2 regions of the Vandammella animalimorsus genome follow, and region 2 is predicted to be linked to the other one. Evidence: predicted binding sites of a transcription regulator. Region 2 holds the regulator's gene; the other holds the start of a gene.

Region 1 (14,380 bases), on a different contig from region 2:
AATTGCTCGGCCTGGGCCTGCTCCTCGTCGCGCACGGTCTCCAGCGAGGCGATCTTGCCCGCCACCTCCAAGGCCAGGGCTTCGTCGCTGCCATCGAGCGCCTTGACGGCATAGCCCTCGTATTCAGCGATTTTCTTGGCGCTTTGCTCCAGCTTGCCGCGCGCCAGCTTCTCCTTGGCGATGATTTCGGCCAGCGCCTCCTTGCTCTTGCGCAGGTCGGCGTCGGCGTCGCGGATCTCCTGATCCAGAATGCGCAGCGCCTGACCATCGACCAGGGCCTGGCCGGCTTCATGGGCGCCGCCGCGCAGCGCTGTGATGAGTTTGTTCCATACCGACATGGCGGTCTCCTCCTTGCTCAGTGAAAAGGGGTTACAGGGGCGGGCCATCAACCCGCAGCCTGTTGCGCGGCCGGGCGCAGCAGCGGCTCGAAGGCCTCGGTCATCTGGATGACGTTGTCTGCCAGGGTTTCGATTTCATACAGCACGTTGGCCAGCGAGGCGGCGGCGCTGAGCGCGCCAAAGACGATGTAGCCATCTTGGCCGTCGGCAAAGCGCTCGATGGCCACCGTGGCCAGTGGGAACACCTTTTGAGCGCGCAGCACCTGCTCGTTGAAGGCGGCGCGATCTGCGATGTGCTCGATCGGCCACAGGTAGGCCTCAATCACGATCTGCCCGCCAGCAACGGCCAGAAACAGCGGCAGCTGGCCGTAATCGTGCATGGTGATCAGGATGCTGGCCTCTGCGCCTTCGAGCAGCTCCAGCGCCGCGTTGCCGCTGCGGGCCCAGTCGCTGTCCAGCAGCGCCTGGTGCAAGGCATGGATGGTCCAAGGTGTTGCCGTGTTCATGATGCCCTCCTTGATGCTTGTCTGCGCGCCGCGTGGCAGGCGCATCTGTTTTTCCAATGCCAGCAGGTCTTGCGCGTATTCGGGCAGAACCCACAGCTCCTTCTTGACCAGGCCCTTCTCGCGCAGGCGCTGACGGTGCAGGCGCTGGTAGTAGGCCGACGACTTTCTTTCCATGTGATGAATTTTATTACCATCACATGTGAAGTCAATCGAGTTTGTGCCGGGTTTGGAGGGTGTTTGATTTATTTTTTCTATCCAAGAAATGAATTTGCTCAATTTGATCTATTGCGTTGCAGGCCGTACACTTCGACCCATCATTGTTCACCTGCAAACGTAAGAGGTATTTCCATGGCAAAGGTCAACACCCCCATCAAGCCTTTCAAGGCCACCGCCTACCGCAACGGCCAGTTCGTCGACATCACCGAAAAGGACGTGCTGGGCAAGTGGGCAGTGTTTTTCTTCTACCCCGCTGACTTCACTTTCGTCTGCCCCACTGAGCTGGGTGACGTGGCCGACAAGTACGAAGAGCTGCAAAAGCTCGGCGTCGAAGTGTTCTCCGTCTCGACCGACACGCATTTCACGCACAAGGCCTGGCACGACACTTCCGACACCATCGGCAAGATCAAGTACTACATGGTGGGCGACCAGACCTTCCAACTGGCCAACAACTTTGATGTGCTGCGCGAAGGCCAGGGCTTGGCCGACCGTGCCACCTTCATCGTCGATCCGCAGGGCGTGATCCAGGCGGTGGAAATCACCGCCGAAGGCATTGGCCGCGACGCCGAAGACCTGCTGCGCAAGATCAAGGCCGCCCAGTACGTGGCCGCCCACCCGGGCGAAGTCTGCCCGGCCAAGTGGAAGGAAGGCGACAAGACTCTGGCCCCTTCGCTGGATCTGGTCGGCAAGATCTAAGCGCCTGCTCGCGCTGCGCGCCGGCGCCCTGGCCCCCATCGGCCAGGCCCGGCCACCGTCAAGCCCCGAGACCTCGTGCGGGTGCTCGGGCTTTTTTTTGCCCAATTTCTCATGCAAGAACCGTTGATCAGGAGGAAATGAACCATGTTGGACGACGCACTCAAAACCCAGTTGAAAGCCTATCTGGAGCGCCTGACCCGGCCGGTGGAGCTGGTGGCCACGCTTGACGACAGCCAGGGCGGGCGCGACATGCGCGCGCTGCTGGAGCAGATTGCCGAGCAAAGCGACAAGATCAGCCTGCGCACCGATGGCAGCGATGCGCGCGTGCCTTCGTTCCTGATCACCAACCCCGGTGTGGACAGCGGCCTGCGCTTTGCTGGCGTGCCGCTGGGGCATGAATTCACTTCGCTGGTGCTGGCGTTGCTGCAAGTGGGCGGCCACCCCTCGAAGGAGCCCGAGCAGCTGCAGCAGCAAATTCGCGACATCAGCGGCCGCTTTCACTTTGAGACCTATTACTCGATCACCTGCCACAACTGCCCGGACGTGATCCAGGCGCTGAACCTGATGGCCGTGCTCAACCCCAACATCACGCACACGGCCATCGACGGGGCGCTCTACCAGCAGGAGATCGAAGACAAGCAAATCATGGGCGTGCCCACGGTGTTCCTCAATGGCCAGCACTTCGGCCAGGGGCGCATGGCGTTGGCCGAAATCGTGGCGCGCATTGACGACAGCGCCGCAGAAAAGGCCGCGCAGGAAATCAGCAGCAAGGAGCCGTTTGACGTGCTCATCGTCGGCGGCGGCCCCGCTGGCGCGGCCGCCGGCGTGTATGCCGCGCGCAAGGGCATCCGCACCGGCATTGCGGCCCAGCGCTTTGGTGGCCAGGTGCTCGACACCATGGACATCGAGAACTACATCTCCGTGCGCAAGACCGAAGGCCCGCAGTTCGCGGCGGCGCTGGAGGCGCACGTGCGGGACTACGACGTGGACATCATGAATCTGCAAACGGCCAGCAAGCTGGTGCCGCCCAGCGCGCCGGGCGGGTTGATCGAGGTGCAGTTCGAAAGCGGCGCGCGCTTGCAGGCCAAGACCGTCATCCTCTCCACCGGCGCGCGCTGGCGCGCCATGGGCGTGCCCGGCGAGGAGGAGTACCGCACCAAGGGCGTGACCTTCTGCCCGCACTGCGACGGCCCGCTGTTCAAGGGCAAGCGCATTGCCGTCATCGGCGGCGGCAACTCTGGCGTTGAGGCCGCCATCGACCTGGCCGGCATTGTCGAGCACGTCACTTTGCTGGAGTTCGCCCCGCAGCTGCGCGCCGACGACGTGCTGCAGAAGAAGCTGCGCTCGCTGCCCAATGTCGAGGTGCTGCTCAACGCCCAGACCACGCAGGTGCAGGGCCAGGGCGGCAAGGTCAACGCGTTGGCGTACAAGAACCGTGAGACCGGCGCCGAAAGCACGCTGGCGCTGGAGGGCATCTTCGTGCAGATCGGGCTGCTGCCCAATACCGACTGGCTCAAGGGTACGCTGGAGCTCTCGCCCATGGGCGAGATCGTCGTCGATGCCCATGGCCGCACCAGCATCCCCGGGGTGTTCGCCGCAGGCGATTGCACCACCGTGCCCTACAAGCAAATCGTCATCGCCGCAGGGGATGGCGCCAAGGCCGCATTGAGCGCCTTTGACCATCTGATCCGCTCGTGATCGACCCACGCCCTGGCCCGGTGCGGGCCAGGGCGCCATGCAAAAAGCGCCAGCGGCATGTACAGCCGCTGGCGCTTTTTTTATGTTCAGAGCCCAAATCGCTTAGGGCGTGAACAGGTTCTTACAGCGTGCAGGAGACGCAGCCTTCGACCTCCGTGCCCTCCAGCGCCATCTGGCGCAGGCGGATGTAGTAAATGGTCTTGATGCCCTTGCGCCAGGCGTAGATCTGCGCCTTGTTCACATCGCGCGTGGTGGCGGTGTCGCGGAAGAACAGCGTCAGCGACAGGCCCTGGTCCACGTGGCGCGTGGCGGCGGCGTAGGTGTCGATGATTTTCTCCGGGCCGATTTCGTAGGCATCCTGGTAGTACTGCAGGTTGTCCTGCGCCAGGTAGGGCGCGGGGTAGTACACGCGGCCGACCTTGCCTTCCTTGCGGATCTCGATCTTGGCGACGATGGGATGGATGCTGCTGGTGGAGTTGTTGATGTAGGAGATCGAGCCGGTGGGCGGGATGGCCTGCAGGTTCTGGTTGTAGATGCCGTGCTGTTGGATGCTGGCCTTGAGGGCTTTCCAGTCCTCCTGCGTGGGGATGGCGATGCCGGCCTGCTCGAACAGTTGGCGCACGCGGGCGGTCTTGGGCTCCCACTTCTGGAAGATGTATTTGTCGAAATACTCGCCGCTGGCGTACTTGGAGTCCTTGAAGCCCTTGAAGGTCTTGCCGGTCTCGATGGCCAGTTGGTTGGAGGCGCGCAGCGCGTGGTAGGTAATGGTGTAGAAGTAGATGTCGGTGAAGTCGATGCCTTCTTCACTGCCGTAGAAGATTTTTTCGCGCGCCAGGTAGCCGTGCAGGTTCATCTGCCCCAGGCCGATGGCGTGCGAGTCGTCATTGCCCTTGGCAATAGAGGGCACGCAGCGGATGTCGCTCATGTCGGAGACGGCTGTCAGCGCGCGGATGGCCATCTCCACCGTCTTGGCGAAATCGGGCGAATCCATGGTCTTGGCGATGTTCAGGCTGCCCAGGTTGCAGGAGATGTCCTTGCCAATGGTCTCGTAACCCAGGTCGTCCACGTAGTGCGAAGGCTCGTTGACCTGCAGGATCTCCGAGCACAGGTTGCTCATGTTGACGCGCCCCTTGATGGGGTTGGCGCGGTTGACCGTGTCCTCGAACATGATGTAGGGGTAGCCCGATTCGAACTGGATCTCGGCCAGGGTCTGGAAGAACTCGCGCGCGTTGATCTTCTTTTTGCGGATGCGCGGGTCGTCCACCATCTCGCGGTATTTCTCGGTGACGGAAATGTCGGCCATGGGCTGGCCATAGACGCGCTCGATGTCATAGGGCGAGAACAAATACATGTCCTCGTTGTTCTTGGCCAGCTCGAAAGTGATGTCGGGGATGACCACGCCCAGCGACAAGGTCTTGATGCGGATTTTCTCGTCGGCGTTCTCGCGCTTGGTATCCAGAAAGCGCAGGATGTCCGGGTGGTGGGCGTTGAGGTACACCGCCCCCGCGCCCTGGCGCGCGCCCAGCTGGTTGGCGTAGGAAAAGGCGTCTTCCAGCAGCTTCATGATCGGGATCACGCCCGAGGACTGGTTCTCGATGTGCTTGATGGGCGCGCCTGCCTCGCGGATGTTGCTCAGGCAAAAGGCCACGCCGCCGCCGCGCTTGGACAGTTGCAGCGCCGAGTTGATGGAGCGGCCGATGGACTCCATGTTGTCCTCGATGCGCAGCAAAAAGCACGAGACCAGCTCGCCGCGCTGGCGCTTGCCGCAGTTGAGGAAGGTCGGCGTGGCCGGCTGAAAGCGCCCGCTGATGATCTCGTGCATCAGCTCCATGGTCATGGCCTCGTCGCCGCGCGCCAGCGTCAGCGCCACCATGCACACGCGGTCTTCGTAGCGCTCCAGATAGCGCTTGCCGTCAAAGGTTTTCAGCGTGTAGCTGGTGTAGTACTTGAAGGCGCCCAGAAAGGTTGGGAAACGGAATTTGTGCGCATAGGCCGCATCCCAGAGCTTTTGCAGAAAGGCAAAGTCGTACTGCGCCAGCACCTGGCCCTCGTAATAGCCTTTCTCCACCAGGTAATCGAGCTTTTCCTTCAGGTTGTGGAAAAACACCGTGTTCTGGTTCACGTGCTGCAAGAAGTACTGCCGCGCGGCCAGCCGGTCCTTGTCCAACTGGATTTCCCCATTGGGCCCGAACAGGTTGAGCATGGCGTTGAGCGCGTGGTAGTCCAGCTCCAGCTCTTCCTTGGTGGCCGCCGGCGCCTTGTGCACTGGCGTAGCCTGCAGCGGCGCCTTGGGCTGGGGCGGCTGGGCGGCGGAGGCCTGTGTCTTGGGGGCTGGGGCGTAGGCGGTCTCGGTAGAGGTGGCTGACATGGCGGGCTCGGCGGGAAAGAGGGTCAAACAGGAATCAACAAAAAAAGAAAAGATCGGCGGGTGATGCGCCCAGCGCGGCCTCAGAGCGCATGGCCGCTGGGCTACGGGTGCGAGGCTGGTTCAGGCGCGGGCTCAGGTTCAGACTGCTGGGCCGCCTGCTGCAAAAAGGCACTGATGCCCTGGCGCACGCGCTGCACATCGTCGCTGGTGCCCAGCAGCTCGAACTTGTAGAGCAGCGGCACCTGGCATTTTTGCGCCACCACCGCCCCGGCCAGCCCGTAGGCCGTGCCGAAGTTGGTATTGCCTGCAGCGATCACGCCGCGCAGCAGGCGGCGGTTTTCAGGCTGGTTCAGAAACGCAATGACGGGCTTGGGTACGGCCCCCTTGAGGCTGCCGCCGCCGTAAGTGGGCACGACCAGCACATAGGGCCCGCTGGCCTGGAACTGCTCGGCCTGCGCCACCTTCAAGGGAATGCGCTGCGCGGGCAATGCCAGCTTCTCGACGAAGCGGTGCGTGTTCTCTGAAACGCTGGAGAAGTAAACGATCATGCAGCAACGGCAATGCGGTCATGGCGGCCAGGAGTGCAGGCCGGGGCGCAAGGCTGGCGCAGCAGCGCCGAGATTTTGAACAGGCTCTCTCAAGCCGTGGCCGTCAGACTGGCGATCTTGTCGGGGCGAAAGCCACTCCAGTGCATGTCGTTGGCGATCACCACTGGCGCCTGGGTATAGCCCAGGTTTTTCACCATCGCCATGGCCTCGCTGTCCTGGGACAGGTCGACGACTTCATAGGCAATGCCCTGACGATCGAGGGCGCGGTAGGTGGCGGTGCACTGGACGCATGAGGGCGTGCTGTAGACCGTGACCTGCATGGGGGGCTCCTTCTTTGAGATCAGACGATGATGGCGTGCGGAAGGGGCGGCCCTGGGTCTCGGCAGCGGTTTCCCCATGCCGGGTCGTGCGCGGGTGTCCTCCCTCGTGATTGCATGGCAGCTGACCTTTGCAGTGGCCCTTGCCGGGGCCGGTGGCATGGTGCCGCTGGGCCGCCGATGCAAACCGGGCGATGCTACCATAGCCCACACCCCGGCCACTAGATGTAGTGCTGCTCCCGAAAGAAAACACTACATCTAGTGTTTTTTGGCGATTTGTTGATTTTTTGCAAGATGCTGGCTGGGCGCGGCCTGCACGGCCTCATCGGGGCGCAGGGCCTGTGCTGGCAAGGGTTGAAAAGGCCAAATCCACGCCACACGCGCCCTGCCGGGACATGGGATGCAGCAGCCCCAAGGAGGTCTTGTTGCAATTGGTTGCATCCGGTGCCTGGCGGTCAGCGCCCGCGCTGGGCGCTACCACTGGCCGGTTTCCATGCGGATGGCCACCTCGCAGTCGTCGAAGATGGCCAGCTTGGCGATGCGCACGCGCACGCCGATGACGCCGGGCAGCTGCATCAGCCGGTGCGAGACCTTGCCGATCAGCGTCTCCAGCAGGTTGACGTGCTCGGCCGTGCATTCGTCGATGATGATCTGGCGCACCTTGCGGTAATCCAGCACGCTGTGGATGTCGTCGTCAGCGGGCAGCAGCGGCTGCGTGCCCTGATGCAGCTCTGCATCGACCTGGATGGGCTGTGGGGCATTGCGTTCGTGCGCCAGAATGCCCAGATTGGCATCAAAGCGCAGGCCGGTCAGGGTCAGGGTCTGGGCGCCTTTGGTGTGGTGCATGGCAGGGATGCAGTGCAGCGAAAGGGAAAACGGGCCGGCCTGTGCAGGGTCATGCGCGTTGCTCCAGGCGGCGCAGCGCGGCCCAGCACAGTATGAGCATGAACAGGTAGAACATGGTGCCGCTGTTGTGCGCGAAGAACACCTGCGTCCAGCCAAAGCCGATGTACATCAGGACGATGGCCGAGCCCATCAGGCGCAGCGCCCACCATTGTGCCTGCTGCCATGGCGGTGGCGCTGCGACCAGCAGTGCTGCCTGGCGCTGGCGGCTGGGCCAGAACAAGGCCAGTGGCACGCCGTAGAACGCCAGCAGCAACGCCACGCCTAGCAGCCCGCGCTTGGAGAACAAATCCAGCACCTCGTTGTGGGCGTGGTCGAAGTAAGTGGTGTTGATGTCGAATTGGCCAGCCTGCGCCAAGCGCAGCTTTTCCTGCTTGTAGCCGGCATCGCCCCAGCCCAGCCAGGGCTTTTGCTGGCCCATGTGCCAGGCCAGGCGCCAGTGCTCCAGGCGGTGCCCGATGGATGTACTGGCATCGCCCTGGGCCTGATAGGCAGCCACCTCCGTGCCCATCAGCTGCAGGCGCTGCACGACCTGTGGCAGGCTGACGGTCAGCGGCACCAGCAATACCAGCAGCAGGGCCGCCCATGGACGAGCCAGCCAAACTGTTCGGCCGGCGCGGGCTGGCTGGCGCCCAGGCAGGCGCAGCACTGGCCAGGCCAGCAGCGGCAACAGCAGCAGGGCCAACCAACCGCCACGCGTGAGCGAGAGCACAGAAGCGCCGAATGCTGCGCCAATGGCCAGCACCAGCCCCAGCCGCATGCCCGGCCGCAGCCGTTGGTAATGGCAGGCCAGCACGATGCCGGCCAGCACCGCCAGCAGCAGCGCCAGGTTGCCAAACTGGATGGCATTGGTGTGGCCGGCGGCCCTGGCCATGCCCAGGCCGTAGACCTGCCACAGCGCGATGCCGCCGGCCCCCAGGCAGCCGGCCAGCAGGCCTTTTTCCAGCGCCTGGGCGCTGGGCGGGTGGGCCAGCGCATAGCCCAGGCAGGGCAGGGCCAGGGCGTATTTGCTGAACCGGTCCCAGCGCGCCGAGCCGGCCTGGGCATCGGCCTGGATGGCCCACATCAGCCCCATGGCCAGGATGGTGGCCGCCAGCAGCCAACTGCCAGCGCTCAGGCGTGGCAGCGTTCTGGGCCAGTGGTGCAGATTGGCCAGCGCCAGCAGCAGTAGCAGCAGCGCCCCCCAGGAATAGCCCGAGGGCAGCCACAGCGCCAGCGCTGGCACCAGGAAAGCCGCCACGCTGGTGGCGCGCTCCCAACGCCCCTGCGGCGCGCATGGACTGGCTTCAATGGTGGCGGCGCTGGACATCGTCACTGAGGCGCTCGTAGTCGTAGCGCAGCGCTGCGTAGCGCAAAAAGCTCTCCAGCGCCTTGAAGAAGCAGTAGAGGAAGCCTGCACCGCCGCCCAGCAGGCCCAGGCGCAGCAGGTAATAGCGCACAAAGGCCACCAGCGCCGCGGCCAGACCGCGCAGCACGCCGCCGCGCTTGCCCTGCGCCTTGCGCTTGGTCGCGCCCAGCATGGCGTACTGCATCACCTTGGCCATGGAGGTGCTGACATCGGGGTTGGTGTAGTGCACCAGCAGGGCCTGGATGTCCTTGCGCGGCGCGGGCGCGCGCAGCAGGGCCTCTTCGTGCACCACCCCCTCGAAGCGCTCGATCAATTGCCGTGGGAACAGGCGCACGACCCGGGTGCGCGACATGGTGCGCGGCAGCACGCGGCCAAATGCCACCAACTGCCAGCGGATGCGCCAGACGGCCTGGCGGTCGTCCTGCGCGACGATGGCCAGCAGCTCCTTTTGGAAGGCCGGCGAGATCACCTCGTCGGCATCAAGGAAGAAGACGAAATCGCCGCTGGCGTGCTCCAGCAGGCGGTTGCGCTGCACGGCAAAGCCGTGCCAGTCCGCATGCACATGCACGGCCGCGCCCATGCTGCGGGCGATCTCCACCGTCCTGTCGGTGCTGCCAGCGTCCACCACCACTACCTCGTCGGCAAAGGCGGCGCTTTGCAGGCATTGGCCGATGTGCCGCTCTTCATTGCAGGCCAGCACCGCGATGGTCAGCCGGGGCCGCTGGGCACCTGCGGGTGCCCGGCCAGCGGCCAGGGGGGCGACGTGGGGATGTGGCAGCTCGCGGTCCATGGTGGGGCAGGCAGGGCGAGGGGCTAGCAAAAAGCGGTGCGGGCAAGGCTGGGCGCGCGGGGCACAAACCGCCAAGGGGGCGGCAGCGCAGGCCCAGCCATCGTTAAAAACCCGCCATTATCGGCGCGCCGCCAGGGGGCGGTCCGTGCCGGGCCGCAATTTTTCAGCGCGCGCCAAGTGTGTGAACAGGCTTTCATGGCGCTGTGCTTGCATTAGCGGCTGCGGCATCGGCCGGGCGGCCCAGCTGCCAGCTTTGCAGGCGGCCGGCGCGAAAGCGGCCATCCAGCCAGGCCCCGCCCGGGTCTTGCCAGCGGTAGACCTCCTCGGCCTGGCCCAGCGGGCCTTGCGGCTCGCCCAGCGCGCGGGTGTGCTGCACGACCTGCAGCAGCGTCATGCCGACTTTCAAGCGGCTGTTGAGCATCACGGCGCTGGAGACAAAGCCCTTGGGCGAGCTGGCCGCCGCGCGCAGCACGCGCAGCACCCGGCTCAGGTGCAGCAGCACGAAAAACACCACCGCGCCCAGCGCCAGCATGAAGCCGGGCCAGCCGCGAAAGACAAACCCGGCCATGAGCAAAGCCACTGCGGCGATCAGCCACAGCAGCAGTTTCAGTGTCGCTTGCATGGGGCGCGATTGTATCGGCGGCTGCTCATTGGCCTGCAGCCATCAAGTGCGCACCAGCACCAGCAGCGCCAGGGCCAGGGCCAGGGCCAGGGTTGCAGCCTGCAGCAGCAGACAGCCGGCTTGCCGGCGCAGCAGCCGCAGGCAGGCGCGTTGGCGTTGCGGCCAGGTGCGCGGCGGCGTTGCGCTGCGGCCTGGCTTCAGCCCCAGGGCCTGCAGGGCCGCATCGAGCTGGCTGGCCGCCTGCTGCGCATCACTGGCGTGGCAGGCCAGCCAGCCTAGCAGCTGCGCGTCGATGGCCGTGCGCGCGGCGGTGAGCTTTTGTGCCAATGCGGCCAGCAGGCTGATGGCCAGGCCCAGCGCCGCCCACAGACCAAGCTGGCTGGGCCAGGGCCAGGCGGTGGTCGCCAGCGCCGCCAGCACCAGCAGCGCCAGCCCAGCCAAGGCGTTGCTGCAGCCATCGATCAGTCGGCCTTGGCGCAGCACGGCCGCCAGCACAGCCCATTGGTAGCGTTGCGCGCTGGCCTCGGCCGCAGCGCTGGGGGCTGATGCTGGAGGGCATGACACCGGGCATGGCGTCGGGCCAGGCATGGCGGGCTTCCCTTCAGTCATGTGCACAGGCCCTGGGTTGCGGGGGGATGGTCGGTTCGTTGGTCAACTTGATGGCCAATTGCGCCAGCACGGCGCGGTGGCTGGCGTGCAGCACGGTCTGGGTGCGGGCCGCCTGCAATCGGGCGACGGCCGCGGCCGGGCTGGCGGCGTGACCGTAGCGCAGCAGCCAGGCGGCCACGGCCATGGCGCTGCGCGAATAGCCCAGCGCGCAGCACACCAGCACAGCCTGGCCGGGCGCTTGGCGGCGCGCCGCCTCAATGGCGTCTGCGGCCTGCAGGCATTGCTCGGCCGTGGGGATCAGCAAGTCCAGCCAGGGCAGGGTCGTGTAATGCGCCAACTGGCGGTGTACGGCGCGCGGGCAGGGCAGCTCGGCGCACAGGTCGATCAGCGCGGCGCATTGCGGCGGCAGCTCGGTCCCGGGCCGCGCCGGCATGCGGCCCAGCCACAGGCCTGGGGCGATGGCGCTCGGCTGCGGGTGGCGCCGCGTCCACCAGTGGCGATTCAGCCAAGCCGCCAGCGTGTAAGGAGCCAGCAGCCAGCGGCTGGCTGTGCTGTGGCGGCCATCGGGGCGCTTCTGAAAACCTGAACTGCCCCACCAGGCGTAATGCCCGGCCACCAGCAGCAGCGCCGTGGCCGGCCACAGCAGCCACAGGGCGATGGGCTGGCCCGAACTGGTCAGCCATGCGGCCAGCGCCGCGCAGGTCAAGGCCCCGCCCAGGTAGCGCCGCGCCAGCCGGCGTCGGGCCGCATCGCCAGGAGCCGGGCCGGTGGCGGTGTGCGCCATTGGCGGCATGGGCCAGAGCCAGGCGGCCAACAAGCCCAGCAGCGCGCCGGTGGGCAGGTCGATGAAGTGGTGCTGCCAGGTGGTCAGCACCGACAGGCCGATCAGCGCAAACCAGCCGTGCAGCAGCCAGCGAGCCCAAGGCGCTTGCAGGTGTCGCCCGTACAGCAGCCAGAGCACCACCAGCAGCGCGATGTGCAACGAGGGCGCTTGGTTGAAGGGCTTGTCAAAGCCCATCAGCGCATCGAACAGCAGGCCGAAGACTCCGTCGATGGCGGGGCGCTGCCAGGCAAAGCGCAGCGGCCACAGCAGAAAGCAGGCGATGGCCACGGCCTGCACTGTCAGCAGCCGCCGCCAGTGCGTCAGCAGCTCTTGGCGCGAGCGGCAGACGAACAGCGACAGCGCGTAGAGCAGGTTGATGGACCAGTAGGGCACGATGGTCCAGGGCCACAGCGGGATGTGGCGCTCCCAATCGAACACCACGCTGCCCACGCCCTGGCTGCCCCAGTGGCCCAGGGCGCGCTGTTCGGCCGCGTAGTTGGCCAGGCCATAGCTGGTATAGAACAACACGGCCAGCGCCAGCAGGCGCCACAGCGCTTGCCGCCAAAGGCCGGGCGGGCGCAGTGGCTGAATGGTGCTGGCGTTTGGGGCGGCGGCGTGGGCCATGGCGCATCCTTGGCAACAGGCTTTCAGCCCAGGCGCTGCGCCAGCGAGACGCTGAAGATGCCCCAGCGGTCGATGCGCTGGGTCAGCTTGCGAAAGCCGGCGGCGGCCACCAGCTCGTCCATCTCGGCCTGGCTGCGTAGGCGCATCACCCAGGGCTGGCCGCCGCGGTGACTGCTCAGGGCCCGGGCGATGAGCTCCTGCTGCGGGTGCCAGGGCTGGCCGGTGTAGATCAGGTAGCCGCCCGGGGGCACGGCCTGGGCCAGCCCGGCCAGCGAGCGCGCCACCAGCGCGTTGTCGTCAAACAGCTCGTACAGGCCGGAGACCACGGCCAGCGTGGGGCGCGGCTGCAGCTGGGCCAGGTCTTGCTCGTCGAAGGCGTCGCCCTTGGCAAAGCGCGCCACGTCCGCCAGGCCCTTGGCGGCGATCAGGGCCTGGCCGTCGCGCACGTTGATGTCGCTGTAGTCGCGCAGCAGCAGCTGCTCGGGCAGCGGGATCCCGGCTGGGCGCTCGGTAATGGCCTCGAGCATGTAGCGGCCGTGGCCTGCGGCGATGTCCACCATGCGCAGCGGCTGGCCGGCCTCGTGCAGGCGCTGCATGGCCAGGTGCAGCAGCTCTTCGAGGTGGCGCTTGCGCTGGCGGATGCCGCGCCAGCCGATGGAGTTCAGGTAGTTGCGATCCATGAGGCGGCCCAGCGCGCTGGGGCTGTCGGCCCGGTTGCGGTACACGTAGTCCAGCGTGCTGCCGGAGTCGAAACCGGTCTCGAAGCCCAGCTTCAGCCCGTTGGAGAAGCGGCTGCCCCAGCGCAGCGCAGCGCGCTGCAGCTGCCAGTAGCGCTGCGCCAGCGAGCCTGGCGGCAGCGGCGCGGCCAGCGCTTGGGCCTGGGCGCAGCCGGGGCCGGCGCGGTCGGCCTGGCGCAGGCTGGGCGGCGCGGGCGCGTCCCAGGCGGCGAGGATGAAGCGCCGCGCCTGGGCCACGGCGTGGGCGCGGTCGCGCTCGCCCAGGGTGTCGTGGTAGAAGCCCGGCAGCACGATGTGCTCTTTGAGGCTGGCGCCCAGGCGCTCGAAAAAGCGCTGCTGCGGGCCGGTGCGCACCACCAAGTCGCTGCCCGAGACGAGCAGCTGCGTGGGCACTCGGATGGCCTGGGCGTCGGCGACGATGCGCTCGGCCGTGTCGTACAAATCCAGCAGCACGTTCACGGCAATGGGCCGGGTGATCAGCGCATCGCTGGCATAGCTGGCCGCGCGCTCGCGGTCGTGCGTCAGAAAGCGCGGCTTGACGTAGCTGTTGACGAAGAACTTGCCGCGCAGCCTGTGCAGCAGCTTCAGCGCGGGGCGCGCAAAGGGCACGTACAGCTTGATGTCGAAGGCCGGCGCGGCCAGCACCTGGGCGCGGATCGGCGGCGCGTAGTCGTGCACCCAGGTGGCGGCCAGCACCGCGCCCACGCTTTGCGCCACCAGGGCCATGTCCTGCGGGGCCACGCCGTGCTGCTGCTGCAGGTGCTGGGCAAAGCTTTGCAGGTCGCGCACATTGGTGGCAAAGCCCGGGCTGTCGCCGCGCTCGCCGCCTGACAGGCCGTGGCCGCGCGCATCCCAGGCGAAGAACTGGAACTGCGGCAGCGCCAGCTCCTCGACCAGGTGCGCCATGCGCCCGGAATGCTCATGGCCGCGATGCAGCAGCACGATGGTGGGCGTGGGCGCTGCCGCCTGCACGCCATAGGCCGCATCGCCCTGTGCTGCCGGCGCTGCAGGCAGCACGGCCGGCCAGTGTCGGTAAAACAGCGACAGCCCATCGTGCGTGGTGAAGCGCCGCTCTTGCATGGGTCGCGCTGCCGGGTGGGTGTTGTTGTGGGCAGGGGCGCTGGGCAGGTCGGGCTGTGGCTGCGGTGGCAGTGGCTGGTGTGGCATGGCGTTGACCCTCATTGGTTTGGTGTTTGGGCTGATTGGCAGGCAGGCGGAGCCGGGCGCGGTGCCCAGG
Region 2 (14,380 bases):
AAGCATGCCATTTTGGCCGCCGAAGATGCGCGCTTCTTCCAGCACAGCGGCGTGGACTACCGCGGCATTGCCCGAGCCGCGTTGGCCAACATCCGCGATCTGCGCAGCCAGGGCGCTTCGACCATCTCCATGCAGGTCGCGCGCAATATGTACTTGTCCTCGGAGCGCACCTTCACCCGCAAGCTCTACGAAGTGCTGCTGACCATGAAGATCGAACACATGCTCTCCAAGAATGAAATCCTGGAGATCTACATGAACCAGATCTTCCTGGGCAACCGCGCCTATGGCTTCTCCGCCGCTTCAGAGACCTACTTCGGCAAGCCCCTGGAAGAAGTCAGCATTGCCGAGGCGGCCATGCTCGCCGGCCTGCCAGTTGCTCCTTCGTTGTACAACCCCATCCGCCGCCCCGAGCGCGCCCGCATCCGCCAGCTGCACATCATCAACCGCATGCTGGAAAACAACTTCATCACCGCCGAGCAGGCCCAGCAGGCGCGCGATGAAAAGCTCCACATCCGCCGCACGATGGACAGCTTCCCCATCCGCGCGGAGTTCGTTGCGGAGATGGTGCGCCAGTCCATGGTCGAGCGCTATGGCGACGAAGCCTACACCCGCGGCCTGAACGTCTATACCACCATCGCGCTCTCCGACCAGGATGCGGCCTATCAGGCGCTGCGCACCGGCATCATGAACTATGAAAAGCGCCAGTACTATCGCGGGCCGGAGAACTTCATCACCTTGCCCGCCGATGCGGCCGAACGCGAGGACGTCATCGACAAGGCCCTCGTGGCCCACCCCGACAATGGCGAGCTGCTCTCTGCCGTGGTATTGAAAGCCTCTCGCCAGAAAGTCACCGTGGCGCGTGCCGACGGCAGCCAGATCGACATCACCGGCGATGGCCTGCGCCCGGTGCAGTCGGGCCTGTCCAGCAAGGCTGCAGCCAATATCCAGATCCGTCCCGGTGCCATCGTGCGCATCATGCAAACCGCCAAGGACGGCTGGGAGATGACGCAACTGCCTGAGGTCGAAGGCGCTTTCGTCGCCATGGATACCCAGACTGGCGCCATCAAGGCCCTGGTCGGCGGGTTTGACTTCAACAAGAACAAATTCAACCATGTGACGCAGGCCTGGCGCCAGCCTGGCTCGGCCTTCAAGCCCTTTATCTACTCGGCCGCGCTGGAAGAGGGCTTCATGCCCGCCACCCTCATTGCCGACACCCCCATGTACTTCCCCCCCTCCAGGGCCGGGGGCAAGGCCTGGGAGCCGCGCAATTACGACCGCAGCTTCAGCGGCCCGATCAGCATGCGCGTGTCGCTGGCCAAATCGCGCAACATCCCCACCGTGCGACTGATCCAGGCCGTCGGCGCCAAAAACGCCCAGCAATGGGCCACCCGCTTCGGCTTCGATGCCAGTCGCATCGTGCCCGTACTGCCCATGGCTCTGGGTGCGGCCGAGGTCACGCCGCTGCAAATGGCCGCCGCCTACACTGTGTTTGCCAACGGCGGCCACCGCGTCGACCCTTGGTTGATCGAGCGCGTGACGGACTATCGCGGTCGCGTCCTCTCGCAAACCACTCCGCCAGCACTTGCCGATATGCCCCAGGCCATTGACCCACGCAATGCCTTCATCACCAGCAGCCTGCTGCAGGAGGTCACCCGCTCGGGTACGGGCGCCAAGGCGCGCGGCATGCTCAAGCGCCCCGACATTTACGGCAAGACTGGCACCACCAACGATGCGCACGATGCCTGGTTTGCTGGCTTTCAGCCCTCCATCAGCGCCGTGGCCTGGATTGGCTACGACAACCCCAGGGACCTGGGCAGCCGCGAGACAGGCGGTGGGCTGGCACTGCCCATCTGGGCACAATTCATGCAGCATGCCCTCAAGGACGTGCCTGTGGCCGAGCTCAAGCCTCCCAAGGGTGTGACCCGCTCTGGCGGCGATTGGGCCTACAGCGAATTCTCGGCCGGCCGCGGCGTTGCCAGCCTGGGCATGGAGACTGTCTACAGCGAAAGCGTCACTGGCGGCTATACCGCCCCGACCAGCCAGGAGCGCGAACAAATCATGGACCTGTTCCGCAATTGAAGACTTGTTCAGAGCCTCGTGACGCCCTGCTGACAACGGGCGTGCATTAGGGTTTGTTGAGATTGAGTGCTGCAGCGGTGTTTTCGATCAAAACCCGCAGCTGGCGCGTTGAAAGCGCTTGCTAAGTGTCCAGGCCCTGTGTGCGTTTTCGCCTTGCATCTGCGGCTTTTTGCCTCAAAAAAACCGATTTGCAAACCCAATCTCAACACCCCTGAACTCGTCAATCAACGGCTCATGCCCTCAATAACCACGCTGTCTCCGACCTTCACGGCCACTTCAAGGAGGTGGCCGTTTCATTTCTTGCCAAGTCAAACTGCATGCCGTTCTTTCACAAACTGTTGTCACTCCCACTTTGCTTCGCTGCCCTCAGCTGCTGGGCGCAGGCGTCTGCAGGGCATGGGCAGCATCCGCCCTCTGCCCAGATTAGCGGCCCGGCCGCCGAGCTGGTCGTGCCCTGGCCGCCTGGCGGGGGCACCGATTCCGTGGCACGGGCTTTCGCCCAGTTGGCGGCCCCCTTCGCACAACAGCCGCCAGCCGTGGTTAACCGGCCAGGTGCCAGCGGCGCCATCGGCTTCCAGTACGCGTTGACGCCCTCCCCCAACAGCAAGCTGGCCATGGTGTCGGCAGAAATCCTGCTGCTGCCGCTGCAGGGCATTGGTCAGGTGCAGCTCGGCCAGTTCGAACCCATCGCCCAGCTGACCAATGACCCGCTGGCCATCACCGTGCGCGCCGATGCGCCATGGCAGTCGATCGAGGAATGGCTGGCCTCCGCGCAATCGGCGCCTGGCCTGACCATCTCCACCGCCGGCGTGGGCACCACGCACCACATGGCCGTCACCTCGCTGGCCCAGGCCACGGGCGCGCAACTGATTAACGTGCCGTACCAGGGCACGGCCCCTGCCGTCATGGGCGTGCTCAGCGGTGAGGTGCATGCCACCATCGCTGCTTATGCAGAGCTGGCCCACTTCGTAGAGGCCGGCAAGCTGCGTACCCTGGCCGTCCTGGCCAAGGAGCGTCTACCCGCCATCGCCCAAGTGCCCACGCTGCGCGAGCGCGGCCACGACCTGCAATGGAGCGTCTGGCGCGGCCTGGCCTTGCCCAGGGGCAGCGCGCCAGAACTCGTCCAGGCCTGGCAAGACGTGGCGCACCGCATCGCCACATCCCCGCAGTTCGCCAGCACACTCAAGGGCCTCTCGATCACGCCCGCCTATCTGGACCGCAAAGCCTTCAGCGCCCGGCTACAGGCTGAGGAACAGGCCTACCGCGCCTTGCTGCCGCACCTGAAACAATCGCAATAACGCCCAGGCCGAGGCGGGCAAAGCCCTGGGCTATGATGGGCGCGCACTTGCCAGAAGGCCTGTTCAAAACATCGGGACGAGTAGGCAAGCAGCGGTTGGGGATGGGCTGCAAGGCGTGCAACGCAGACGGGCCCGATGGCCCAGCAAGGTTTTGCAACGCCGCAACCGCCCCAATCCGCTGGATTGCACACCGTACAGAGTTTTTTTGAACAGGTTCTGAGAGCCTACCCGAGACCGTCCACCGCCCCAGTGCAGGCCATGATGGCTGCACTGCACAGGGCACAAGGCCCCGACTGCCATCTTTTGCTTGACCATCGCACTCCCATGCCACTGCCACCAGCCCCCAAACGCCGCGGCGACAGCGTCCAGGCCACCAGCGCCACGCCGGCTGCCGGCCCCAACCGGAAAAAACTGATCGCCACCAGCGCCAGCGGCGATTTACTGCCCCCCACTGCAACGGCAACCAGCCCTGCTGCCGCAAGCAAGACCCGCCAGTCTTCAGCCTCCACAGCTGCCGCCCCTCAGATCGCCGCAGCCACGCCCCGCCAGCGCGCCGCCAGCCAGAAGAGCAAGGCCACCTTGCCAGCCCAGGCCAGCGCCGCGCCGACAGCGGCACCGGCCAGCATCAACAGCCCGGCCACTGCCAGCAATGCAGCGGCGCTGCCACAACGCAGCAAACGCAGCGCCTCCAAAGCGCGGCGCGGCGGCAAGGGCGAGGCCAATGGCCAGCACACACGCCTGTTCGTGCTCGACACCAATGTGCTCTTGCACGACCCCACTGCGTTGTTCCGCTTTGAAGAGCATGACATCTACCTGCCGCTGGTCGTGCTCGAAGAGCTCGACACCCACAAGCGCGGCGCCACCGAAGTGGCGCGCAATGGCCGCCAGGTCAGCCGCAGCCTGGACGCGCTGGTGTCCATCGCCGGGCAGAACGATCTCAGCGCCGGCCTGCCGCTCGACTCCACAGGGCAAAAGCAGGCGCGCGGCAAGCTGCTGTTCCAGACCACGCTGCTGGAGCAGGAGCTGCCCCAAGCCCTGCCCCAAGGCAAGGCCGACAACCAGATCCTGGGGGTTGTGCACGCCCTGCAAAAACTGCATCCCGAGCGCGAGGTGATCCTCGTCTCCAAGGACATCAACATGCGCGTCAAGGCCCGTGCGCTGGGCATGGCGGCCGAGGACTACCAGAGCGATCGCACACTCGATGACGACGAGTTGCTCTACAGCGGCGCGCTGGCCCTTCCCGAGAACTTCTGGGCGCGCCAGGGCAAAAAACTCGAAAGCTGGCAATCACAGGGCGATACCTTCTACCGCGTGCATGGCCCAGCCGTGCAAAGCATGCTGGTCAACCAGTTCGTCTACTACGAAAAGCCTGGCGAAGCGGGGCTGTACGCCATCGTCGAATCGCTGCAGGGCGACAGCGCCGTGCTACGCACGCTGCGCGACTACACCAGCATCAAGCACAACGTCTGGGGCGTGATGGCGCGCAACCGCGAACAGAACTTCGCGCTCAACCTGCTGATGAACCCGGAGATCGACTTCGTCACCATCACCGGCACGGCCGGCACGGGCAAGACGCTGCTGGCTCTGGCTGCCGGACTGACGCAAGTGCTCGACGAGCGCCGCTACAGCGAAATCATCATGACCCGTGCCACTGTCAACGTGGGCGAGGACATCGGCTTTCTGCCCGGCACCGAGGAAGAAAAAATGGGGCCGTGGATGGGCGCGCTGGACGACAACCTGGAGTTCCTCAGCAAGGGCACAGGCAACCAAAGCGGCGGCGACTGGGGCCGCGCCGTCAGCACCGACCTGATCCGCAGCCGCATCAAAATCAAGAGCATGAACTTCATGCGCGGGCGTACCTTCCTGAACAAATGGGTCATCATCGACGAGGCGCAAAACCTCACGCCCAAGCAGATGAAGACCTTGATCACCCGCGCCGGCCCAGGCAGCAAAATCATCTGCATGGGCAATCTGGCGCAGATCGACACCCCGTACCTGACCGAGGGATCCTCGGGCCTGACCTACGCGGTCGATCGCTTCAAAGGCTGGCCCTACAGCGGCCACATCACGCTGGCGCGCGGTGAACGCTCGCGCCTGGCCGACTTTGCCAGCGAGGTGCTGTAAGGGAAGGCCTGTACGAATCCAGTGGCAAGTTGGGCGCTGCGAACATCCGAAATGGAATGCGAGGCACGAGCCGCAGCAATGGCTCCAGCCATTGTGAAAATGAGCAATGAGGCCCCATCCCGCAGATGCACACGACACTGCGGTTCGTGCAGACTTTTCTTTTTCTTAGAGCCTGTTCAAAATCTCGACGCGAGTGGGCAAGAAGCGGTTTGGGGTGGACTGCAAGGCGCAAAACGCAGCCATAGCTGGGGCTATGGCGAGGCTTTGCGGGCGCAGCAGAGCGCCCAAATCCGCTCTCTTGACCGCCGTGCAAAGATTTTGAACAGGCTCTTAGAGCGTGTCCAAAGGATCTACGCGTAAAAACCCTGACCAGTAACGCATGGTCCGCGTCGTCGCCTGACGCAGCAGGATCTGGGCTACGCCATGCCTGCGCGCCATACCTGGCCGCCATGCCATGCCCAGGTGCGCGCTGCCTTGAAATCCATCCTGCCTCCCCCATCTGCAACGCCACTGGGCATGCCTCGTGCCTGCCCCGTGGCTGCGTTTTTTTGCCCTCCTCTCTTTATTCGCTAACCACTGCCGCCTTGCCCAACCCCTGCCCGGCATGCATCCGAGCCGGGGGCGATGGAGCCAGGCATCGCAGTGTCTTGGCCCACTCTCATTGTCATGACCCCATCCAGCCCCGTCTCTGCCAACACCGCCACGCCGGCCAATCCGCTGCTGGCCATCACCGATTTGCCGGCTTTCGATCAGATCCAACCAGCCCAGGTGCTGCCGGCCATCGAGGCCCTGATCGCCCAGGCCGACGAGGCTTTGGCGCGCGTCACCCAGCCAGACTTCCCTGCCGACTGGCAGGCGCTGGCGCGCGTGCTGGATGTGGCCACCGAGCGCCTGTCCAAGGCCTGGGGTGTGATCGGCCACCTCAGCGGCGTGGCCGATGATGCCCAACTGCGCGCAGCCTACAACCAGGCCTTGCCCATTGTCACCGACTTCTGGACTCGCCTGGGCGCGCACGAAGGCCTGTACGCCAAGTACAAGCAGATCGACCCCGACGGCCTGAACGCCGCGCAGCGCCGCGCGCTGGAGCTGGCGCTGCGCGGCTTCGTGCTCTCCGGCGCTGAGCTGCAGGGCCAGGCGCGCGTGCGCTTTGCACAAATTCAAGAGCGCCTGGCCGCGTTGCAGCAGAAGTTCAGCGAGAACGTGCTCGATGCCACCGACGCCTACCACTACTACGCCAGCGAGGACGAGGTGCGCGGCCTGCCCGAGGACGTGCTGCAAGCCACCGCCGAAGCAGCACGCGCCGATGGCCAGCAGGGTCGCTACAAGCTCACGCTGAAAATGCCCATCTACCTGCCCGTGCTGCAGTACGCCGAGGATCGCGCGCTGCGCGAGCGGCTGTTTCACGCCAACGCCATCCGCGCTTCCGACCTGGCCCCTGCCGAGCAAAGTCATCTGGACAACAGCGCCGTGATGGACGAAATCCTGCAGCTGCGCGATGAAGAGGCCCGCCTGCTGGGCTTTGCCAACTATGCCGAGCTCTCTCTTGCGCCCAAGATGGCCCAATCGCCCGAACAGGTCGTGGCCTTTTTGCGCGACCTGGCCCAACGCGCTCGCCCCTTTGCAGAACGCGACGTGGCCGACTTGCGCGCCTTCGCTCGCGAGCAGCTGGGCCTGGACGACCCCCAGCCCTGGGACTGGACCTACATCTCCGAAAAGCTCAAGCAGACCCGTTACAGCTTCAGCGACCAGGAAGTGCGGCAATACTTCAGCGCCAGCAAGGTGGTCAGCGGGCTGTTCGCCATCATCGAGCGCCTGTTTGGCGTACAGATCAAGGCCGACCAAGCCCCCACCTGGCATCCGGCCGTGCAGTTCTTTCGCATCGAGCGCGACGGCCAGCTGGTGGGCCAGTTCTACCTCGACCAGCCCGCGCGCGCCGGCAAGCGCGGCGGCGCCTGGATGGACGACATGCGCGGGCGCTGGCTGCGCCCGGACAGCGGCGCGCTGCAAACGCCGGTGGCCTACCTGGTGTGCAACTTCGCCGCCGGCAGCGGCGGCCAGGATGCGCTGCTCACGCACGACGACGTCATCACGCTGTTTCACGAGTTCGGCCATGGCCTGCACCATCTGCTGACCCAGGTCGATGAACGCGATGTCTCGGGTATCAGCGGCGTTGAGTGGGATGCCGTGGAGCTGCCCAGCCAGTTCATGGAAAACTTCTGCTGGGAATGGCCCGTACTACAGGGCATGACCGCCCACGCCAAAACGGACGAGCCGCTGCCGCGCGCGCTGTACGACAAGATGCTGGCGGCCAAAAACTTCCAAAGTGGCCTGCTCACGCTGCGCCAGGTGGAATTCGCGCTGTTCGACATGCTGCTGCACCAAAGCGCCCAGCCACAGGTGTTGGAACTGCTGCGCCGCGTGCGCGACGAAGTGGCCGTGCTGCCGCCGGCCCCCTACAGCCGCACGCCGCACGCCTTCTCGCACATCTTTGCTGGCGGCTACGCGGCCGGCTACTACAGCTACAAATGGGCCGAGGTGCTCAGCGCCGACGCCTATGCCGCATTCGAGGAGGAAGCCCTGGCCCCAGGCCAGCCCGATCCGGCCACCGGCCAGCGCTACCTGCACAGCATCCTGGAAGTGGGTGGCAGCCGCCCGGCCATGGAGTCGTTCAAGGCCTTCCGCGGTCGCGAGCCTCAACTCGACGCCCTGCTGCGCCACCAGGGCATGGCAGCCGAGACGGCGCAGGCCTGCACGGCCGAATAAAAGATGCAGCCCGGGCCTTCTGGGCTTGGGCCGCTGTGGCACGGGCGCGGGTTTTTAGGGGTTGTTCAAAATCTCAGCACAGCAGGCAAACGCGTGCATTTGGGCGCCCTGCCACGCCTGCAAAGCCTTGTAACCAACCCATCCCCAACCGCCTCTGGCCCATACGCGCCAAGATTTTGAACAGGCTCTGGGGGTGCTCTGGACATTGCGGGCCGGCCTGGGCCCAAGCCCAACACGCGAGCGGTGCGCCCGCCAAATGGCAGATCCCGCTGCGCTGGGCCGCATCAGGCGCACCTGGCGCATCTGCACGGCAATTGGCACTACTTGCCGGCCTGCTCGATCAGGTGCTTGAAGGCATCCAGATCACCCACACTGCGGTAGACGCTGCCGTAGCGAATGAACGCCACCTTGTCCAGCCGCTGAAGCTCGTGCATCACGGCCTCTCCAATGCGGCGTGATTCCACTTCACGCCCACCCAGACCAATCAAATACAGCTCAATGCGGGCCACGGCATCGTCCACATCCTGCGTCTTGACTGGGCGCTTGCGCAGCGCCAGGTTGATGGAATCGCGCAGCTTCTGGCGCTGGTAATCCACGCGCCGGCCATCGCTCTTGACCACCGTAGGCATGCTCACTTCGGCCCGCTCATAAGTGGTGAAGCGCTTCTCGCAAGCGCCACATTGGCGCCGGCGACGGATGCTGGTGTTGTCATCGGACAGGCGCGTTTCCACCACTTGGGATTCTTCATGTCCGCAAAAAGGGCATTTCATGCTGCTTGGCTGCGTGGGCGCAATCGGTAGAGGTCAAACAGGCCTGCGGCAGATACAAGAACCGCGCCGTGGAGTGCAAATGGCTCCATGGCGCGGCCAAAAATATCTAAGTCAGCGCTGGCTGCCAGGCAATGCCTGGGCATCCAGCAACCGCATCAGCGATAAACAGGGAAGCGATAGGTCAACTCATGCACCTTCTCACGCACCTTGGCAATGTGCTGCGCATCGCTGGGTTTGTCCAGTACATCCGCAATCAGATTGGCGGTGATGAAGGCCTCCTCATCCTTGAAGCCACGCGTGGTCATGGCCGGTGTGCCCACGCGGATACCACTGGTGACCATGGGCTTTTCTGGATCGTTGGGGATGGCGTTCTTGTTGACTGTGATGTGGGCCTCGCCCAGCACGCGCTCGGCTTCCTTACCAGTGATTTGCTTGGCGCGCAGATCCACCAAAGCCAGATGGCTTTGCGTGCGACCACTGACGATGCGCAGGCCGCGCTCGGCCAGCACGTCGCTGAGGATCTTGGCATTGGTCAGCACCTGCTGCTGATAGGTTTTGAAAGCCGGCTGCAGCGCCTCTTGGAATGCCACGGCCTTGGCGGCGATGACGTGCATCAGCGGGCCGCCCTGCAGGCCTGGGAAGACCGCGCTGTTGATGGCTTTTTCATGCTCTTTCTTGCACAGGATGATGCCGCCGCGCGGACCGCGCAGACTCTTGTGCGTGGTGGAGGTCACGACATCGGCATGGGGCACCGGGTTCGGGTACAGGCCAGCGGCGATCAGGCCCGCGTAGTGCGCCATGTCCACCATGAAAATGGCGCCCACGGCCCGTGCGACTTTGGCAAAGCGCTCGAAATCAATGTGCAGGCTGTAGGCCGAGGCGCCGGCAATGATGAGCTTGGGCTTGTGCTCGTGCGCCAGGCGCTCCATGGCGTCGTAGTCGATTTCCTCCTGCTCATTCAGGCCGTAGGAGACGACGTTGAACCATTTACCGCTCATGTTCAGCGGCATGCCATGCGTCAGGTGGCCGCCTTCGGCCAGGCTCAAGCCCATGACAGTATCGCCCGGCTGCAAGAAGGCCAGGAACACGGCTTGGTTGGCCGAGGCCCCGCAGTGCGGCTGCACATTGGCTGCCTCGGCGCCAAAGAGCTTTTTCACACGCGCCAGCGCCAGCTCCTCGGCAATGTCCACGTACTCGCAGCCGCCGTAATAGCGTCGGCCCGGGTAACCCTCGGCGTATTTGTTCGTCAGCTGCGAGCCTTGCGCCCACATCACAGCCGGCGAAGCATAGTTCTCGCTGGCAATCAGTTCGATGTGCTCTTCCTGGCGCTTGTTTTCGGACTGGATGGCGGCGAACAACTCGGGGTCAACCTGTTCAACCAGCAGATCGCGTTGGTACATGATGGTGGTGATCCTTGACTAGGCAAAAAGACTGGAAGCCACGGCCAGACCCACGTCAAAAGGCCTTGACCGAGGACAGCGCGGCAAAGGCGCTAGTGTAATGGAGGGTAAACGCTGTGTTACGGCAAGCGCGTCGCCGCCCTGTTGTGTGCTACCGAGCCGCCTGCACGGTGCGGTCCGATCCACGAAGGCATCGGCGCAGAATTTGCGGGCAGCCGCGCAATCACTGGGCCAGGGCTTGGCTTGCCTGGGGCGCTACATCATCCGGGCCGGAGCGGGCTGCCAGCAACTGTTGCGCCCCCTGCTCTTCCACCAAACGCGCCAACTGCTCCATATGTGCGGCCGATTGCACGGTTTGCGCCTGCGCCGCCAACTGCGCAACCTTCTCTGGCTGTGCAGGTGCAACAGCGCTTTCGACGCCCTTGCGCAACTGCGGCGCAGCAGCTTGCGTCACAGTAGCCACTGTGGGCTGCAGGCCCAGCGGCTGGGCGGTGGGCGCCAGGCCGCGCACGGCCGGCTTTTGCTCAGCCAGGGCCAAATCGGCCTTGCGCTGCAGTTGAGCAGTCTTGAACGAAGCGGGCAACACCTTCGCCGCATTGCGCGTCGCTTCCTTGAGCCGCTCATGCTCGGCCAGCACCTTGCTGGAATAGCCGCCATCGTTGGGCAGCTTGGCCGCGCCGACGTAGCACACCAGGCCGCGCTGCACGCCGCCAAAACGGTCGATGCAGTCTTTGAGGATCAAAGAGCCAACTTGCATGTTGCTCACCGGATCGAAGGCGGCCAGCGTGCCGCCGAAATGCTGGTACTTGTCCTCATGCACGCTCGTCATGACCTGCATCAGCCCTTGCGCGCCCACTGCGCTTTGCGCAAAGGGGTTAAAGCGCGACTCAATGGCCACCACGGAGAGAATCAGGCGCGGGTCCAGGCCGCGCTTTTCACCCAAAGAGTAGGCCTGAGCCACCAGCGCCCCCATGGGCTCGGGAGCGACGCGGTATTTCTTGCTCAGCCAGAAGGCGGCTGCGGCCTGCTCTTCGGACAGATCCAGCAAATCCACGGCCGTGACGCGCTCCAGAGCTTCATGCTCCACATCCAGATCGACTTGCGCCACCTTGCGCTGATAAAGATGGCTGTAGAGCCATTGCTCGCCCCGGTTCAGCAAATCAGGGTGGGTGTAGAACACCAAACCAGCAAATACGGCCACGGCGCCCAGCATGGCCAGGATATTCAGCATCACCGTATGGATGCTTTTGCCCATCCAGCCCAGACCAGCGGCCAAAAGCCGCAGCCAATGCGTCAGCAGAGACATTCGCTTCTCCAACGTGCGGCTGCGCCAATTCAGCCGCCTCAGTGTTTCGACCAGCTGCCGCACATGCTGTGCAACGCCCACAGGGCCATGTTTGCCATGGCCGCGTCATGCGGCTTGCCGGTCTTGGCATTGAACAATGCGAGTTTGCTCCAAGCCGTGTGCCTGCCCCCTGTGCTGCACCTGCCACCGAGGCCCTGGCTGAACAAAAGCCGTTGGGGCCGCAGCGTTGTGCCAACTCATCAGGGATGATGAAGCGTTCAGGGCCACCGTTGCTGCGGTGCTTGTGGCGGGCACTCATCGTTCATGCCTGCCAATCCCTGCGCTTGCCAGCAAACTCCTCGTAGGGCGAACCTGTTTTTGCCTTCAGGTTCTTGTGCGCTGCACAAATATTGCAAAAATGTGGATTTTCTGAATCTGCAAATAGCTGTCAATGGATTGCATCCCTTCCCTCATGTAATTTTGTGTATATAAATTCATGCCAACACAGATGCCCAATCAGCACTTGGCCTTAACTGGCTGATTTGCATGGGCCTTCTGCACCGGGCTCGTCGCGCCGTTTGTAAGCCTGCAACGGCTGCCCGGATGGCATTCCGCCCCACTGTTTTCGCAGCAAAAAAACAACATGTGCAACACCGCGCGCCCTACTTCCCCCCCGGCGGGCAAGGCCTTGCAAGGGTCGGCCCCAGGCTTGCCGCAACCGGAGACAGCCGTACAGTGGTTGGCCGATGGCAGCCCCTATTCGCCACAGTTTGGCGATCGCTATCACAGCCATGCAGGCGGCGGCCTGGCCCAGGCGCAGGGCTGCTTTTTGCAAGGCTGCGGCCTGCCCGAGGCCTGGCGGGGCCAGCGCCAATGGCGCATTCTCGAGACGGGCTTTGGCCTGGGCCTGAACTTTCTCGCCACTTGGCAGGCCTGGCGCGACGATCCCCAGCGTTGTGATCGGCTGCACTTCATCTCCACCGAGGCCTGGCCTGTCTCGGCCCAAGACTTACTCGCCGCTGCACGCAGTCGCTACCCGCAGCTGCTGCCCCTGGCCGAAGAGCTGGCCTTGCAATACCGCGATCTGCACAGTGGCATCCATCGCCTGAGCTTTGAGCAGCAGCGCGTGCATTTGACGCTGGCCATCGGCTCAGCGCACGAATATCTGCGCAGCGAAGGCTGGCAGGCCGACAGCGTGTACCTGGATGGCTTCAGCCCAGCGAAGAATCCGGACATCTGGAGCCCCGCCGCCCTGCGCGCCGTGGCGCGCTGCTGCATCCCCGGCCACACGCAACTGGCCACTTGGTGCGTGGCCAGCCCGGTGCGCCAGGCGCTGGCGCAGTGTGGCTTCAGTGTCCAGCGCGTGCCTGGCATCCCGCCCAAGAAGCACAATCTGCGCGCCCGCTATGCGCCGCCCTGGCCCACCCGGGCGCGCAACGCACCGGCAGCGGCCCAGCACCTGCCCTGGCCTGCGCCGCTGCCTGTGGCCTGGCATTCAGCCACCAAGCCACAGGCCATCGTCATCGGCGCCGGGCTGGCCGGCGCCAGCATGGCCCATGCATTGGCCGAGCGGGGCTGGCGGGTCAATGTACTGGAGCAAGCCGATGCTGCTGCGCAAGGCGCCTCGGGCTTGCCTGTGGGCCTGTTTGCCCCGCACATTTCGCCCGACGATGCGCCACTGTCGCGGCTCAGCCGCGCCGGCCTGCGCAACACACGGCGCCTGGCCGCGCGCCTGCTTCGCCACGGGCAGGACTGGCAAGACAGCGGCGTGCTGGAGCACCGCATCGGCAAACGCCTGGGCCTGCCTGCACATGGCGCCTGCACCACGCCGGGCCAGCCTCCGGCAGAGCAGCCTGCAGTGCCCCACATAGCCAGCCAAGCCTCGCACCCTGCGCTGGCCAGCCAGCGCCTGGCCGCTGGCCTGGACTGGCCCTGCCCCGATGCGGCGCAGGCACCGCAACAAAGCGAGCACCCCGCCGTCTGGCATTCCGAGGCAGGCTGGATTCGCCCCGCCGCACTGGTGCAACGCCTGCTGCAACATCCCCACATCACGCTGCACACAGGCTGCCAGGTACAGGCCATTGCGCCCATCGCACCATCAAGCACCGAACAGCCCCCCAACAAACTTTTCAGCATCCCGGCGCTGCAACGCTGGCAAGTGATGCTCCAAACCGATGCAGCGGGCAGCGACAAGGTCTTGGAAACCGATTGCCTGGTCATCGCCGCCGCTTTCGACAGCCTGGCGCTGGCCCAGCCCTGGGCCAGCGCCCCCCTGCCACTGAACCCTGTGCGCGGTCAGGTCGCCTGGGGCGTCGCGGCAGCCGATGCGCCTGAGCCCGCCTGGCCTGCCTGGCCGGTCAACGGCAAGGGCAGCTTTGTCCATGTCCCTGCGCCCCCCGATTGCAGCGCCCCAGGGCCGATCGCCCACGATGCTCACGCGACCAGCGCTGCGCAAGCACTGCGGCTGTGGGTCAGCGGCGCTACGTTCGAGCGCGAAGCGCCATTGGAGCCGCCCAGCGCTGAGGTCGTGGCCGCAGCCTGGCAACAGAACCGGCAACGCCTGGCGCAGCTCATGCCCGCCATCGGCCCAGCCCTGGCGCAGCATTTGTTTGAGCACAACGCGCAAGGGCCGCAGCGCTGGGGCGCCGTGCGCTGCACCAC

What was found. Region 2 encodes NrdR, which represses ribonucleotide reductase genes. Its sites were predicted from a motif close to CACNANATNTNGTG; they were not measured.
Region 1: nrdH (glutaredoxin-like protein NrdH) is a predicted target of NrdR. The motif match lies at 6,938-6,951, and genes of this name have one in related genera.

What each region holds. Positions count from the first base shown of each region.
Region 1 covers NZ_NTBH01000003.1:47,930-62,309, forward strand. The annotation lists gene CLI93_RS05765 (PspA/IM30 family protein) at 1-338, opposite strand, end outside; gene bacA (biofilm formation regulator BacA) at 386-1,018, opposite strand; gene ahpC (alkyl hydroperoxide reductase subunit C) at 1,193-1,756, shown strand; gene ahpF (alkyl hydroperoxide reductase subunit F) at 1,901-3,454, shown strand; gene nrdE (class 1b ribonucleoside-diphosphate reductase subunit alpha) at 3,576-5,822, opposite strand; gene nrdI (class Ib ribonucleoside-diphosphate reductase assembly flavoprotein NrdI) at 5,924-6,370, opposite strand; gene nrdH (glutaredoxin-like protein NrdH) at 6,460-6,690, opposite strand; gene CLI93_RS05800 (dihydroneopterin aldolase) at 7,162-7,533, opposite strand; gene CLI93_RS05805 (O-antigen ligase family protein) at 7,583-8,899, opposite strand; gene CLI93_RS05810 (glycosyltransferase family 2 protein) at 8,877-9,728, opposite strand; gene CLI93_RS05815 (glycerate kinase) at 9,922-10,350, opposite strand; gene CLI93_RS05820 (hypothetical protein) at 10,393-10,938, opposite strand; gene CLI93_RS05825 (phosphatase PAP2/dual specificity phosphatase family protein) at 10,952-12,406, opposite strand; gene CLI93_RS05830 (bifunctional alpha/beta hydrolase/class I SAM-dependent methyltransferase) at 12,430-14,223, opposite strand.
Region 2 covers NZ_NTBH01000001.1:641,585-655,964, forward strand. The annotation lists gene CLI93_RS02705 (penicillin-binding protein 1A) at 1-2,079, shown strand, start outside; gene CLI93_RS02710 (tripartite tricarboxylate transporter substrate binding protein) at 2,397-3,377, shown strand; gene CLI93_RS02715 (PhoH family protein) at 3,702-5,501, shown strand; gene CLI93_RS02720 (M3 family metallopeptidase) at 6,168-8,264, shown strand; gene nrdR (transcriptional regulator NrdR) at 8,585-9,034, opposite strand; gene glyA (serine hydroxymethyltransferase) at 9,190-10,434, opposite strand; gene CLI93_RS15610 (lytic transglycosylase domain-containing protein) at 10,658-11,740, opposite strand; gene mnmC2 (tRNA (5-methylaminomethyl-2-thiouridine)(34)-methyltransferase MnmC2) at 12,363-14,380, shown strand, end outside.